Regions from separate parts of the Blastococcus sp. SYSU D00695 genome, predicted to be linked through region 2. Evidence: riboswitches for the same ligand, from Rfam matches in the RefSeq annotation. Region 2 holds a riboswitch; the other holds the start of a gene.

The links. Region 2 has a riboswitch for S-adenosylmethionine ahead of thrC (threonine synthase). Riboswitches for the same ligand answer to the same signal wherever they lie in the genome.
Region 1: it holds a riboswitch for S-adenosylmethionine, as region 2 does, so the genes downstream of both, ACI781_RS04215 (BMP family ABC transporter substrate-binding protein) here and thrC (threonine synthase) in region 2, are expected to answer to the same signal.

Annotation. Positions count from the first base shown of each region.
Region 1 covers NZ_JBJGZP010000004.1:92,788-100,132, forward strand. Annotated here, with positions in the region: gene ACI781_RS04205 (methyl-accepting chemotaxis protein) at 114-1,730, shown strand; gene ACI781_RS04210 (pyridoxal phosphate-dependent aminotransferase) at 1,785-2,960, opposite strand; SAM riboswitch class IV at 3,080-3,192, shown strand; gene ACI781_RS04215 (BMP family ABC transporter substrate-binding protein) at 3,286-4,341, shown strand; gene ACI781_RS04220 (ABC transporter ATP-binding protein) at 4,338-5,975, shown strand; gene ACI781_RS04225 (ABC transporter permease) at 5,972-7,042, shown strand; gene ACI781_RS04230 (ABC transporter permease) at 7,044-7,345, shown strand, end outside.
Region 2 covers NZ_JBJGZP010000043.1:8,754-16,098, forward strand. Annotated here, with positions in the region: gene ACI781_RS18335 (alpha/beta fold hydrolase) at 1-2,427, shown strand, start outside; gene ACI781_RS18340 (ABC transporter permease) at 2,427-3,302, shown strand; gene ACI781_RS18345 (HAD-IIB family hydrolase) at 3,322-4,143, opposite strand; SAM riboswitch class I at 4,203-4,331, shown strand; gene thrC (threonine synthase) at 4,344-5,645, shown strand; gene ACI781_RS18355 (cold-shock protein) at 5,851-6,051, shown strand; gene groL (chaperonin GroEL) at 6,461-7,345, shown strand, end outside.

The sequences.
Region 1 (7,345 bases), on a different contig from region 2:
ACCGCCATTCGAGTTCCGAACCGTCCGCAATGGCCGAATCTGTCCCTGCGCAGCCGATCGGCCCCCGCGCACCGGCCTCCGGGTCTCCCCCCTTCTCGTGCAGGAGTACGCACATGTCCGTTCCCCCGAGCTCCGCCCCGCTCCGGCGGAGGGGAGGCTGGCTCCTCGACCGGCCGATCGGCGCCAAGATCGGGATGGTGGTGGCCCTGCTGGCCGCCGTCGTCCTGGGCACGAACGCGCTGGCGATCAACCAGCTCAGTGAGCTGCGCGACGGCCAGGAGGCCATCTACGCCGAGAACCTCAAGCCGCTGAACGACCTCGCGGCCGTGCAGCGTGCGCAGGCCGCCTACCGCGCCCGGATGCTGCAGTACGGCGTCGCGGACCCGGCCACCCGTCAGCAGCTGCGGGCGGAGATGGACGAGAAGATGGCCGACGTCGACCAGGCCCTGGCCGACTACGAGCCCTACATCGTCGACCAGGAGGCCGTGCAGGCCTATCTCGACAACCGGGACGCCGTCGTCAGCACCAACGCCGCGCAGCTGTTCCCCGCGGCCGACGCCGGCGACCTGGCCGCCTTCCACGACGTCTACGTGAACGTCTCCAGCCAGCCGCTCAGCGACCTCGCCGACGCGCTGGAGGCCGAGGGGGAGGCGCAGTCCGCCCAGGCCGAGAGCCGCAACTCCGAGGCCGCGGCCGCGGTGAGCCGCTCCATCACGCTGCTCGCCGTCACGGCCCTGGTGTCGATCGCGGTGGCCGCGGGCCTGGCGTTCCTGCTCATCCGCCGGCTGCTGGCCACGGTCCGCTCCGTGCAGGCCGCGGTGGGTGGGCTCGCCGCCGGTGACCTGACCGTCGTCCCGGTGGCCCGGGACCGCGACGAGCTCGGCCAGATGGCCGCGTCGCTGGCCTCGGCCCAGGAGAGCCTGCGCGGTGTGATGGCCGGCGTGGTGGGCGCGGCGGATGCGGTGGCGGCGTCGTCGGAGGAGCTGTCGGCGTCGTCGGCGCAGATCTCGGCGTCGGCGGAGGAGACCTCCGCCCAGTCCGGCGTGGTCGCCGGCGCCGCCGACGAGGTGTCGCGCAGCGTGCAGACGGTCGCTGCGGGTGCGGAGCAGATGGGTGCCTCGATCCGGGAGATCGCCACGAACGCCGCTGAGGCGTCGGAGGTGGCGCACCGGGCGGTGACCGCGGCGGAGACGACGACGGCGACGGTGGCGAAGCTGGGGGAGTCGTCGGTGGAGATCGGCAACGTGGTGAAGGTGATCACCTCCATCGCGGAGCAGACGAACCTGCTGGCGCTCAACGCCACGATCGAGGCCGCGCGGGCCGGGGAGGCCGGGAAGGGCTTCGCGGTGGTCGCGAACGAGGTCAAGGAGCTCGCGCAGGAGACCGCGAAGGCGACCGAGGACATCGCGCGCCGGGTGCAGGCGATCCAGGGCGACACGACGGCGGCGGTGGCGGCGATCGGGGAGATCAGCTCGATCGTCGCGCAGATCTCCGACCGGCAGACCACGATCGCCTCGGCGGTGGAGGAGCAGACGGCGACGACGAACGAGATGGCCCGGTCGGTGGCCGAGGCGGCGCAGGGGTCGGGGCAGATCGCGGACAACATCACCGGCGTCTCCACCGCCGCGGACTCCACGACGCAGGCGCTGACCCAGACGCGGACCGCCGTCGACGAGCTGTCCCGGATGGCCGCCGACCTGCGCACCACGGTGGGCCGCTTCACCTACTGAGCAGGACCGCCGCGTCCCCCACCGCTGATGTCGAGCGGTGGGGGACGCCGCGGTTCAGCGCGCGAGGCGGGCGCCCAGCGCGGCGAGGCGCTCGGCGGCCTCGGCGAGGACGGCGTCCTGCTTGCAGAACGCGAAGCGCACCAGCGACGGGGCGGCGGTGGGGTCGTCGTGGAAGACCCGCACCGGGACGCCGACCACCCCGGCGAGCTCCGGCAGGTCCCAGCACAGCGCCATCGCGTCGGTGTAGCCCAGCGGGGCGGCGTCGGCGGTGACGAAGTAGGTGCCGTCGGGCCGGTTGGTCGCGAACCCCGCCGCCTCCAGGCCGGCGACCAGCAGGTCGCGCTTGCGCAGCAGGTCCGCGCGCAGCCCCTGGAAGTACTCGTCAGGCAGGGCCAGCGCGCGGGCCACGGCCGGCTGGAAGGGGCCGCTGCCGACGAACGTGAGGAACTGCTTGACCGCCCTGACGGCGGCGACCAGCTCGGTCGGGCCGTGCACCCAGCCGACCTTCCAGCCGGTCACCGAGAAGGTCTTGCCGGCGGAGGAGATGGTCAGCGTCCGCTCGGCCATCCCGGGCAGCGTGGCGATCGACAGGTGCGGGACGCCGTACGTCATGTGCTCGTACACCTCGTCGGCGACGACCACCGCGTCGTGCTCGGCGGCCAGCCGCGCGACCAGCTCCAGCTCGGCGCGGTCGAAGACCTTGCCGGTGGGGTTGTGCGGGGTGTTCAGCAGCACCAGCCGGGTGCGCGGGGAGAACGCCGCCCGCAGCGCGTCCTCGTCGACGGCGAAGTCGGGGGAGCGCAGCGCCACCGTCCGCCGCTGCGCCCCGGCCAGCGCGATCGTCGCGGCGTAGCCGTCGTAGTAGGGCTCGAAGGTCACCACCTCGTCGCCGGGCTCGGTCAGCGCGAGGACGGTGGCGGCGATGGCCTCCGTGGCGCCCACGGTCACCAGCACGTCGTCCGGGTCGACCCGCAGGCCGCGGAAGCGCTCCTGGTGCGCGGCGACGGCCTCCCGCAGGACGGGCATCCCGGCCGCCGGGGGGTACTGGTTGACCCCGCCGCGGACGGCGGCGACGGCGTCCTCCAGCAGCGACCGCGGCCCGTCGGTGTCGGGGAAGCCCTGGCCGAGGTTGATCGCCCCGGTCCGCGCGGCCAGCGCCGACATCTCGGCGAACACGGTCGTGGTGAAGGGCAGCATCCGCTCGGTCAGCGCGGCGCGCGGCAGGCTCACGCGTCCGAGTCTCCCACCGCGGCGGCCGTCCCAGCACGTGGACGGCCGTCCCGGTCTGCGGGACGGCGTCGCCGGGCCGGCCGCTCGTGGCACCCGGTGCCCCGTGTACCTTCTGCCCCGGTCCTGAGTGCCAGCGTCAAGCCCCGGCTCGCTGGCCGGCAACCCTCTCCGTCGCGGGGTGCTCCGGGTGACGACCAGACCTGGACGCGGTGTTCCGGGTAAGGCGCAGGAGGGAACCGACGTGGTGCTCGCCTCGGGCCGGACCGGCCGCGGCGTCCCCCACCCCCGCGCCGCCGCCGGCGGCGCCCTCCGCAGGGAGCACCCGATGACCGACCTGTCCCGTCGACGCCGCGGCCCGCTGGCCGCCGCCGCCCTCGTGGCGGTGGTGGGTCTCTCCGGCTGCGCCGACAGCGACTCGGGAGGTGGGGACGGCGGTGACGGCGGCGACTCCGCCGGCTCGATCATCGTCATCACCCCCAACCCGGTCGGCGGCAACAACTTCCTCGAGCTCGCCGTCGAGGGTGCGCAGCGCGTCGCGGACGAGGAGGGGCTGGAGCTCGACGTCTACGAGAGCACCGACCCGACCTCGATCCAGCAGAACGTCGAGGCCGCGGTGCGGGAGCGGCCCGACGTCGTCATCGGCCTGAGCTTCTCCCTGCAGGACGCGTTCGCCACCGTGCCGGTCGACAACCCCGACCAGCAGTTCCTGCTGGTGGACGGCTGCCCCGACCCGCAGCCGGAGAACGTCACGTGCGCCGCGTTCCGCGAGCACGAGGCCACCTACCTGGCCGGCGTCGAGGCCGGGCTGCTGACGCAGACCGGGAAGATCGGTGTCGTCGCGGCCCTGGACACGCCCTTCATCCGCCGCTGGGTCGACCCGTTCCAGGCCGGCGCGCAGAGCGTGAACCCGCAGGCCACCTCCACCCCGCTGTTCGTCGGTGGCGACAACCCCTTCGGTGACCCCGCTCGCGGCGGCGCCCAGGCCCAGGTGCTGGCCGACGGCGGTGCGGACCAGGTGCTGCTCGCCGCCTCCGGCAGCAACGTGGGCGCCTTCGAGGTCGCCGCGGCCGGCGGGTTCTCCGCCTACGGCGTCGACGTCAACGAGTGCGGTTCGGCCCCCGGCCACGTCGTCGACAACGTCATCAAGAACGTCGACGTCGCGCTGGCCGAGTCGGTGACCGCGATCCTCGGCGGCGACACCGGCGGCGCGCAGGTGTACGGGCTCGCCGAGGGTGGCGTGGGCCTGACCGCCTTCGCCGACGACCTCGCCGACTCCGGCTGCCTGATCGCCGACCACCCCGACGTCGTCGCGCAGCTGGAGCAGGTCCGCGACCAGATCATCGACGGCACGATCACCGTGGACGACCCGGCCGCTGGATGACCAGCACGGCACCGGGCACCACAGGAGGCTCGGCCGCGGGGGCCCACCCCGCGGCCGAGCTCCGTGGCGTCACCAAGCGCTTCGGCGCCGTCGTCGCCGTGGACGGCGTGGACCTGGTCCTCGAGCGGGGGACCGTGCACGCCGTCGTCGGGGAGAACGGGGCCGGCAAGTCCACCCTGATGTCGGTCCTCTACGGGCTGCACCGCCCCGACGCCGGGCAGGTGCTGCGCGACGGCCGCGAGGTCCGGCTGGGCTCGCCGCTGGACGCCATCGCCGCCGGGCTGGGCATGGTCCACCAGCACTTCCGGCTGTTCGGCTCGATGAGCGTGGCCGAGAACGTCGTCTACCGCGCCGAGCCCGCCCGCCGCGGCCTGCTGGACCGCCGCGCCGCCGAGCGCCGGGTCGAGGAGCTGTCCGCCCGCATCGGGCTCGACGTCGACCCCACCGCCCGCGTCGACACCCTCCCCCTCGGCGTCCGCCAGCGGGTGGAGATCCTCAAGGCGCTGCACCGGCAGGCCGAGGTGCTCATCCTCGACGAGCCGACCGCCGTGCTGACGCCGGGCGAGGTCGACTCGCTGTTCGCGGTCGTCCGCCGGATGGCCGAGCAGGGGACGACGGTCGCCCTGGTCACGCACAAGGTCCGCGAGGTGCTCGAGGCCACCGACCGGGTCACGGTGCTGCGCGACGGCGCCGTGACCGCCCGGCTGACCACCGCGGACACCACCGCCGGCGAGATCGTCGAGGCGATGATCGGCCGCGGGCTGGTGCCCGCGGTCAACCCGCGCGGCGCCGTCTCCGGCGACCCGGTGCTGGAGGTGTCGGGCCTGCGGCTGCCGGCCGCGGCGGGGGCCGCCCGGGTCCGGGACGTCTCGCTGCGGGTCCGCCCCGGGGAGGTCGTCGGCATCGCGGGGGTCTCCGGCAACGGGCAGCGCGAGCTGGTGGAGACCGTCGTCGGGATGCGCACCCCCGAGGCCGGCACGGTGCGCCTGCACGGCCGGGACCTCGCCGGCCTGGGCATCCGGGAGCGCCGCGGGCTGGGCATCGCCTACGTCCCCGAGGACCGCCCCGGCGTCGGCACCGCCGCGGCGCTGTCGGTCGCCGACAACCTCGCGCTCGGCCACCACCGGACGCCGCCGATCGGCCGCCGCGGGCGCCTGTCCACCCGGGCGCTGCGCGCCCAGGCCGTCGAGCTGGTCCGCCGCCTGGGCGTGAAGACCGCCGGCGTCGCGGTGCCGCTGGGCTCGCTGTCGGGCGGCAACGCGCAGAAGGTGGTGCTGGCCCGCGAGCTGCACCACGAGGCGGACCTGCTGGTGGTCGAGCAGCCGACCCAGGGCGTCGACGTCGGCGCCGGGGAGGAGATCCACCGGCTGCTGCTGGACTACCGCGCCCGCGGCGGCGCGGTGCTGCTCGTCTCCTACGAGATCAGCGAGCTGCGGGCGCTCGCGGACCGGGTGCTGGTGATGCTGGACGGCGAGGTGACCGCCGAGCTCGACGCCGCCGACGCGACCGACGAGGTGCTCGGGGCGGCGATGGTCCACGGCGGCAGGGTCCACGGCGGCGGGGTCCACGGCGGCGGGGTCCACGGCGGCGTGCCCGGCGCGGTCCCCGGCGCCGGCGGGGGAGGGGAGCGGTGAGCGCCCTGCTGGAGCGTGCCCGGCTGTCCGCGCCCGCCGCGCTGGTGCCGCTGGGGGCCGTCGCCGTGGCGCTGCTCGTCGGCGCCGTGGTCATGCTCGCCGCCGGCGTGGACCCGCTGCGCGGCTACGACGCGATGGTCCGCGGGGCGCTGAGCGTCAGCAACATCGACTTCGCCGTCGCCGGGTTCACCGCCATCCTCGCCATGTCGCTGGCGTTCGCCGTCCCGGCGCGGATGGGGGAGTTCAACCTCGGCGGGGACGGGCAGCTGGTCGCCGGCGGGATCACCGCGGCCGCCGTCGCGCTGTACGTGCCGGCGCCCGCGCCGCTGCTGCTGCCGCTGTGCGTGGTCGCGGGCATGCTCGCCGGCGGGACGCTCGCCTCGGTCTCCGCGCCGCTGTCCACCCGCGCCGGCGTCCCGGTGATCATCTCCACGCTGCTGCTCAGCACCCCGATGGTGGCGCTGGCCTCCTACCTGGTCCGCTTCCCGATGGCGGAGGAGGGCTCGCCGGTGCCGCAGACGCCGCGGCTGCCCGACGCCGCGCACCTGCCCGCCCTGCCCGGGATGAGCTACACCAACGTCGGGCTGCTGCTGGTGGTCGCCGTCCTGCTGGTCGCCGTGTACGTCGACGCCCGCACCCCTGCCGGCTACGAGATCCGGGTCGCCGGCGCCAACCGCGGGTTCGCCGCCTACGGCGGCCTCTCCGTGCCGCGGCTGACCCTGGGCACGCTCGCCTCGGCCGGCGCGGTCGCGGGCCTGGCCGGTGCGGTGATCGTGCTGAGCCAGCCGTTCCGCTTCATCGACGACGCCCTGACCGCCCCCGGCTACACGTTCGCCGGTGTCGCGGCCGCGCTGCTGGCCGGCGGGCGCCCGGCGCTGCTGCCGCTCACCGCGGCGCTGTTCACGATCCTCTCGGTGGGGGCCGCCGGGATGGAGCGGGACGTCGACGTGCCTCGCCAGCTCGGCCAGGTCGTCCAGGCCGTCGTCATCCTGGTGCTGGCCGCGCGGGTCCTGGCCGGCCGCTGGCTGGCCGACCGCGCCCGGCGCGCGGCCGGGGGGAGGGGCTGACGTGGACGTGTTCACCCTGGCCTTCGTCGCCGCCGTCCTGACCGCGGCCGCGCCGGTGCTCTACGCGGCGCTCGGCGGCGCCCTGTGCGGCCGGGCCGGCGTGTTCGACATCGCGCTGGAGGGCCAGCTGCTGTGGGGCGCGTTCACCGCGGTCGCGGTCAGCTGGTGGTCGGGCAACGCCTGGGTCGGCGTGCTCGCCGCCGTCGTGTCCAGCGCCGTGTTCAGCCTGGTGCTGGCCGTCGGCGCGGTGTCGTGGCGGGCCGACCCGATCATCGTGGCCGTCGGCATGAACCTGCTGGCGCT
Region 2 (7,345 bases):
CGGGTCGGTGTCGCCGGCGCCTCCTACGGCGGCGCGCTGTCCCTGCTGGGCGCGGCCTACGACGACCGGGTCGACGCCATCGCCCCGCAGATCACCTGGAACTCGCTCACCGCCGCGCTGTTCCCGAACTCCGCCGGCCCCGACGACGGCACCACGGTCGCGGCCACCCCCCAGGGCGCGGGCGGCGTCTACAAGCGGCTGTGGGCCGGCCTGTTCTTCGGCGCCGGCTCGGTGCCGACCGCCGGCGGCCTGCTCGGGGCGCTCGGCGGGGGAGGGAGCGCGGGCGCCGGGGCGCCGGACCTGCCGCCGGTCGACCCGTCCGCGCTCGACCCGCAGTCGGTCGAGCAGGCGCTGACCTGCGGCCGGTTCCGCGCCGACATCTGCGCCGCCTACCAGGACGCGGCCGCCACCGGGACGCTCACCCCGGAGATCGCCGCGATCCTCGACCGCAGCAGCCCGGCCGGCGTGCTCGACCGCATCACCGCCCCCACCCTGCTGGTCCAGGGCACCCAGGACTCCCTGTTCGGCCTCGGCCAGGCCGACGCCAACGCCCGCGGCATCGCCGCCAACGGCACCCCCGTCCGCGTCGTCTGGTACGACGGCGGCCACGACAACAGCGCGCCCGCCCGGGTCGAGGACGCGCTGCGCGACGAGGTCGCCGCCTGGTTCTCCTGGCACCTGCGCGAGGCGGGCGACCCCGACCGCGGCAGCGACCCGGGCACCGGCTTCTCGTTCCCCGCACCCACGGGCGTGGCCACCACCGGCCTGACGGTGCAGGGCGGCAGCGCCACCCGGACCGTCGACGCCGACACCTACCCGGGCCTGGACGGCGCCGCGGCCGCCGAGCGGGAGGCCGTCCCGGTCACCGGGCCGGCGCAGCCCGTCGTCACCCCGGCCGGCGGCACCCCCGCCGCGCTCACCACCGTTCCCGGGCTCGGTGCGGTCACCGCCGCGCTGGGCGGCGCCACCGTGGAGATCCCCGGCCAGTTCGCCGCCTTCGACAGCCGCCCGCTCGACGCGGCCGTCGAGGTGGTCGGCGCCCCGACGGTCGACCTCGCCGTCTCCTCGCCCAGCGGTACGGCGGTGCTGTTCGCGAAGCTGTACGACGTCGACGCCGACGGCGGCCTCACCCTGCCCTCCGGCCTCGTCGCCCCGCTGCAGCTCACCGGCCTGTCGACGGACCCGAGCGCCCCCACCCGCGTCACCGTCGCGCTGCCGGGGATCGTGCACCGCTTCGAGGCCGGCCACACCATGCGCGTGCTGGTCTCCTCCACCGACCAGGCCTACGCCCTGCCGGCCCAGGCGGCGGTCTACTCGGTGGCGCCGGCCGACGGTGAGGGCACCGTCCTGGCCGTGCCCGAGGTCGCCGGCACCCCGGTCGGCGACAGCAACGGCAGCCGCTGGTGGGTCCTGCTCGGCGTCCTCGCGGGCCTGGCCCTGCTCGGCTGGCTGGCGGCCGTGCTGTGGGGGCGGCGGCAGCGGCGGCGGGTGTCGGTCGTCGAGCCCGACGGCGAGGACGTGCCGCTGCGGTTCGAGGGCGTCACCAAGGCCTACAAGGACGGCTTCGTCGCCGTCCGGGACCTCTCGTTCGAGGTGCGCCGCGGCCAGGTGCTCGGGCTGCTCGGCCCCAACGGCGCCGGCAAGACGACGTCGCTGCGGATGCTCATGGGCCTGATCCGGCCGACCGAGGGGCGGATCAGCGTCTTCGGCCACGCCGCCGGCCCCGGCCGGCCGGTCCTGTCCCGGCTGGGCTCCTTCGTCGAGGGCACCGGGCTGATGCCGCACCTGTCCGGCCGGGAGAACCTGCGGCTGTACTGGGCGGCGACCGGGCGCCCCGAGGCGGACGCGCACATGGAGGAGGCGATCGAGGTGGCCGGCCTCGGCGCCGCCGTCGACCGGCCGGTGCGCCGCTACAGCCAGGGCATGCGGCAGCGGGTCGCGATCGCGCAGGCGATGCTCGGGCTGCCCGACCTGCTCGTGCTCGACGAGCCGACCAACGGCCTCGACCCGCCGCAGATCCACGCCATGCGCGAGGTGCTGCGCTCCTACGCGGCCACCGGGCGCACCGTCATCGTCTCCAGCCACCTGCTCAGCGAGATCGAGCAGACCTGCAGCCACGTCGTCGTCATGGCCAAGGGCCAGAAGATCGCGCAGGGCACCGTGGAGGAGATCGTGGGCACCGGCGGCTCGGTGCTCGTCGGCCTGGTCGACGACGCCGACGAGGCGCGGGCGATCGCCGTCCTGCAGGCGCTGCCCGGCGTGACCGCCGAGCGCACCGACGACGGGCTGGTCGCCGAGCTCGGCCGCGGCACCTCGCGGGCGGAGGCGCTGCAGGCCCTGGTCGCCGCGGACGTGGCGGTCGACCAGTTCACGCCGCGGCGGCGGCTCGAGGACGCGTTCCTGGCGCTGGTGGGGGAGGGGTCCTGATGGCGGTCGACACCGGCCACGTGCAGCCGACCGGGGCGGTGGCCGGCTACCGGCCCGAGCGCACCCTGCGGCTGTCGGTCGAGCTGCGCCGGCAGTTCAAGCGCCGCCGGACGCTCGGCGTGCTGGCGCTGATGGTCGCCCTGCCGCTGATCCTCATCGCCGCGCTGAAGTTCGGGGCGAGCGAGGACGCGCAGGAGAACAGCCGGCTCAACCTCGTCGACGTCGCGACCTCCGGCGGGCTGAACTTCACCCTGTTCGTGCTGTTCGCGACCACCGGCTTCTTCCTCGTCGTGGTCTACGCGCTGTTCTTCGGCGACACCGTGGCCAGCGAGGCGCAGTGGGGGTCGCTGCGGTACACGCTGGCGACCCCCGTCCCCCGCATGCGGCTGCTCCGCCAGAAGTTCGCCGCGGCGCTGCTGCTGTCCGTCGGCGCCCTGGTGGTGCTGACCGTGGTCGCGGTCGTCGCCGGCGGGCTCGCGTTCGGCTTCGACGCCATCCGCACCCCGCTGGGGGTCACCCTCGACCAGGGGGAGGGCATGCTGCGGCTGGCCGGGATGGTCGGCTACCTCGCCGTCCACCTGCTCGTCGTCGGCACCCTGGCGTTCTGGCTGTCCACGGTCACCGACGCGCCGCTGGCCGCCGTCGGCGGGGCGGTGTTCACGATGTTCGTGTTCGCGATCCTCGACCAGGTGGAGCAGCTCGGGTCGATCCGGGACTGGTTCCCGACGGCGGAGGAGTTCGCCTGGACCGACCTGCTGCTGACGCCGGTCGACTCGGGGGACATGTTCCGCGGCGTCGTCCAGTCGCTGGTCTACGCGGCCGTGTTCACCGCCCTGGCCTTCCGCCACTTCGCCCGGCGCGACGTCACCTCCTGAGCCGGGGCCGCCCGCGCCGTCACAGGCTGGCGCGGACGGCCTCGGCCCAGCCCTCGCCCATCGGCGCCCCGGTCACGGTCGCGTTGGGGACGGCGGCCAGGCGCTGGGCCATCCCGTCGACCTCGGCGCCGTTGGCGGTGATCCACAGCCGGCCGACCGCGGGCGCCATGTCCAGGTCGCTGACGCTGTCGCCGATGGCCACCGCGTCGGCCGGGTCGATGCCGCGCCGGCGCAGGTCCCAGGCGATCGCCCTGCCCTTGGAGATGCCGCGGGGCATCAGGTGGTAGACGTGCGGCGGTGCCGGGTCGGCGTCCAGCGTCATGGACGGCGTCGCCTGGATTGCGCCGTTGTCGTTGAGCGTCAGCCACTCGTACCCGTCCTCGGCCAGCTCGGCCTCGATCGCGCGCGGGTCGACCCGGCCGCGCAGCAGCGCGTCGGCCTCGTGGGTGGCGTGCCAGGGGGCGTGCCACTCCAGCCGGCCCGCGTGCCGGGCCAGCAGGGTGTCGACGAGCCCCGTCTCGGCGAACACGTCCATCGGGGTCCGCCCCTCGTACCGGGCCGGGAGGTCGCCGGTGAGCAGGTGCCGCTCCCGGCCGCCCTTCCAGCTGACGACGGCGCCCAGCTCGGCGATCGCGCCCTCGGCCGCGAAGATCCGGCCGGCCTCGACCACCTGCTCCAGCGTCCGCCCGCTGACCAGGACCAACGGGACGCCGGCCCGGTGCAGGTCCAGCAGTGCGGTGGCGGGCTCGGCGGTCAGGTCCCGGCCGGCGGTGTGCCAGAACGAGCCGCGCGGGCCCACCATGGTGCCGTCGAGGTCGGTGTAGACGATGCGCGTGGCCACGCCCGCAGTCTGGCCGGGGTCCTGGAGCCGGGTCCCGGCGGGTTAGCATGGAGCCGTTCCACTCATCCAGAGGGGCAGAGGGACACGGCCCGACGAAGCCCCGGCAACCGCCGTCCGCGCGCATGCGCGGCGAGAGGTGCCAATTCCGTCCCGCGCGGCTCGACGGCCCGCCGCGGGGAAGATGAGGAGGTAGTCGTCGCATGACCCTGACCGCTCCCGGATCCGCCCAGGCCGACGCGTCCGCCGGTGGCCCGGTCCCCCCGTGTCCCGCCCGCGGCCTGGTGTGCCGCAACTGCGGCGCCACCTTCGGGCTCATCGCCCAGCACGCCTGCGCCGAGTGCTTCGGGCCGCTGGAGGTCGACTACGACCCCGAGCTGATGAAGGCGGTGAGCCGGGAGCAGATCGAGGCCGGGCCGCAGAACATCTGGCGCTACGCCGCGCTGCTGCCGGTCGGCCAGGACCCGGCCGACCGGGTCTCGCTCGACCCCGGCATGACCCCGCTCGTGCGCGCCGACCGGCTCGCCGCCGAGCTCGGCATCACCGGTGGCCTGTGGGTGAAGGACGACTCGGCCAACCCCACGCACTCGTTCAAGGACCGCGTGGTCAGCCTCGCCGCGACCGCGGCCCGGCGGCTGGGCTACTCGCAGATCGCCTGCGCCTCCACCGGCAACCTGGCCAACTCCGTCGCCGCGCACGCCGCCCGCGCGGGCCTGCCCTCGGTCGTGTTCATCCCCAGCGACCTGGAGCCGGGCAAGGTCGTGCAGTCGGCGGTCTACGGCCAGACGCTGGTCGCCGTCGACGGCTCCTACGACGACGTGAACCGGCTGACCAGCGAGCTCGGCGAGACCGACGAGTTCGAGGAGACGGCGTTCGTCAACCAGAACGTCCGTCCCTACTACGCCGAGGGCTCCAAGACGGTGGGCTACGAGATCGCCGAGCAGCTCGGCTGGCGCATCCCCGCCCAGGTCGTCATCCCGATGGCGTCCGGGTCGCTGCTCACCAAGGTCGACAAGGCCTTCCGCGAGCTCGCCGCGGCCGGGATCGTCGAGGCCTCGGAGTGGACGGTGTTCGGCGCCCAGTCCGCCGGCTGCGACCCGATCGCCACGGCGTTCGACAACGGCTGGGACGTCGTCAAGCCGGTCAAGCCCACCGGCATCGCGAAGTCGCTGAACATCGGCAACCCCGCCGACGGTCCCTACGCGCTCGACGCGATCCGGCGCACCGGCGGCGCGGTCGGCCGGGTGGGCGACGAGGAGATCGTGCAGGGGATCCGCGACCTGGCCCGCACCACCGGCGTCTTCGCCGAGACCGCGGGCGGGGTGACGGTCGCCGTCCTGCGCCAGCTCGTCGCCGACGGGCGGCTGGACCCGGCGAAGGAGACCGTCGTCCTCAACACCGGGGAGGGGCTGAAGACCCTCGACCCGCTGGAGCCGGTGGTCGGCCCGACCCACCGCGTGGAGCCCTCGCTGAAGTCCCTCCGGGCGGCCGGGCTCATCCGTTAGGGGGCGGCCCCGTCCCCCGACCGGGTTGCGAGACGAGGACGTCCGCTCGGCCGGGTGACGTCGCGCGCCGACCCGGTGTGTTCGACGTCTCTTTGTTGTAGCTTTCCGCGCGGTTCGAGTTCCACGCACGTGTCGTACGGGCGGGAGAGCTGGTGACCCGGCACCCGGAGGACGGGGGCCGTCCGCACGCACCGTGGGAGCACACGTGGCACAGGGCACCGTGAAGTGGTTCAACGCCGAGAAGGGCTTCGGCTTCATCGCCGTCGACGGCGGCCAGGACGTCTTCGTCCACTACTCGGCCATCCAGATGGACGGTTACAAGAGCCTCGACGAGGGCCAGCGGGTCACCTTCGAGGTCGTCCAGGGCGAGAAGGGTCCCCAGGCCGACGGCGTCCGCGTCGCCTGACCCCTCGCGGTCCTCGCAGAGGCCCGGTCCCCGGAGTGGGGGCCGGGCCTCCGTGCGTCTCGGGACCCGTCCACCTCTCCCGCGTCGAGGCATGGGAAGCCATCCCCACGTCTGTGGGCCGGAGACGTGGGGATCGCTTCCCATGCCGGCGACCCCCGAGGACCCGGGGCGCCGGTGCGGCGGTCACTCGGCCGGTGGGCCGGGAACAGTCCGCCGTCCACCCCCGTTCTTGCACTCGGCAGGGGCGAGTGCCAGACTTCGGTTGGCACTCGACAGTGCCGAGTGCCAATCAGGTCGGAACGGTGAGGCACTGGTCGGCGGACCGACGGAGCGTCCGCAGCACCGGTGTCGTCCGTCGCGGGCGCCGGTCCCGGCCGTGCAGCGATCCATGCATGGAGGACATCACCACATGGCCAAGATGATCGCCTTCGAGGAAGAGGCGCGCCGCGGCCTCGAGCGGGGCATGAACACCCTCGCCGACGCCGTCAAGGTGACGCTCGGCCCCAAGGGCCGCAACGTCGTCCTGGAGAAGAAGTGGGGCGCCCCCACGATCACCAACGACGGTGTGAGCATCGCCAAGGAGATCGAGCTCGAGGACCCGTGGGAGAAGATCGGGGCCGAGCTCGTCAAGGAGGTCGCGAAGAAGACCGACGACGTCGCGGGTGACGGCACCACCACCGCCACCGTGCTCGCCCAGGCTCTCGTCCGCGAGGGTCTGCGCAACGTCGCCGCCGGCGCCAACCCGATGGCCCTGAAGAAGGGCATCGAGAAGGCCGTCGCGTCGGTCACCGACTACCTGCTCTCGACCGCCAAGGACGTCGAGACCAAGGAGCAGATCGCCGCCACCGCGTCGATCTCCGCCGCCGACCCGGCCATCGGCGAGCTCATCGCCGAGGCGATGGACAAGGTCGGCAAGGAAGGCGTCATCACCGTCGAGGAGAGCAACACCTTCGGCCTCGAGCTCGAGCTCACCGAGGGCATGCGCTTCGACAAGGGCTACATCTCGCCCTACTTCGTCACCGACACCGAGCGCATGGAGGCCGTCCTCGACGACCCGTACGTGCTCGTCGTCAACTCGAAGATCAGCTCGGTCAAGGACCTGCTCCCGCTGCTGGAGAAGGTCATGCAGTCGGGCAAGCCGCTGGCCATCATCGCCGAGGACGTCGAGGGCGAGGCCCTGGCGACCCTGGTCGTGAACAAGATCCGCGGGACCTTCAAGTCCGTCGCGGTGAAGGCCCCCGGCTTCGGTGACCGCCGCAAGGCCATGCTCGCCGACATCGCCATCCTCACCGGT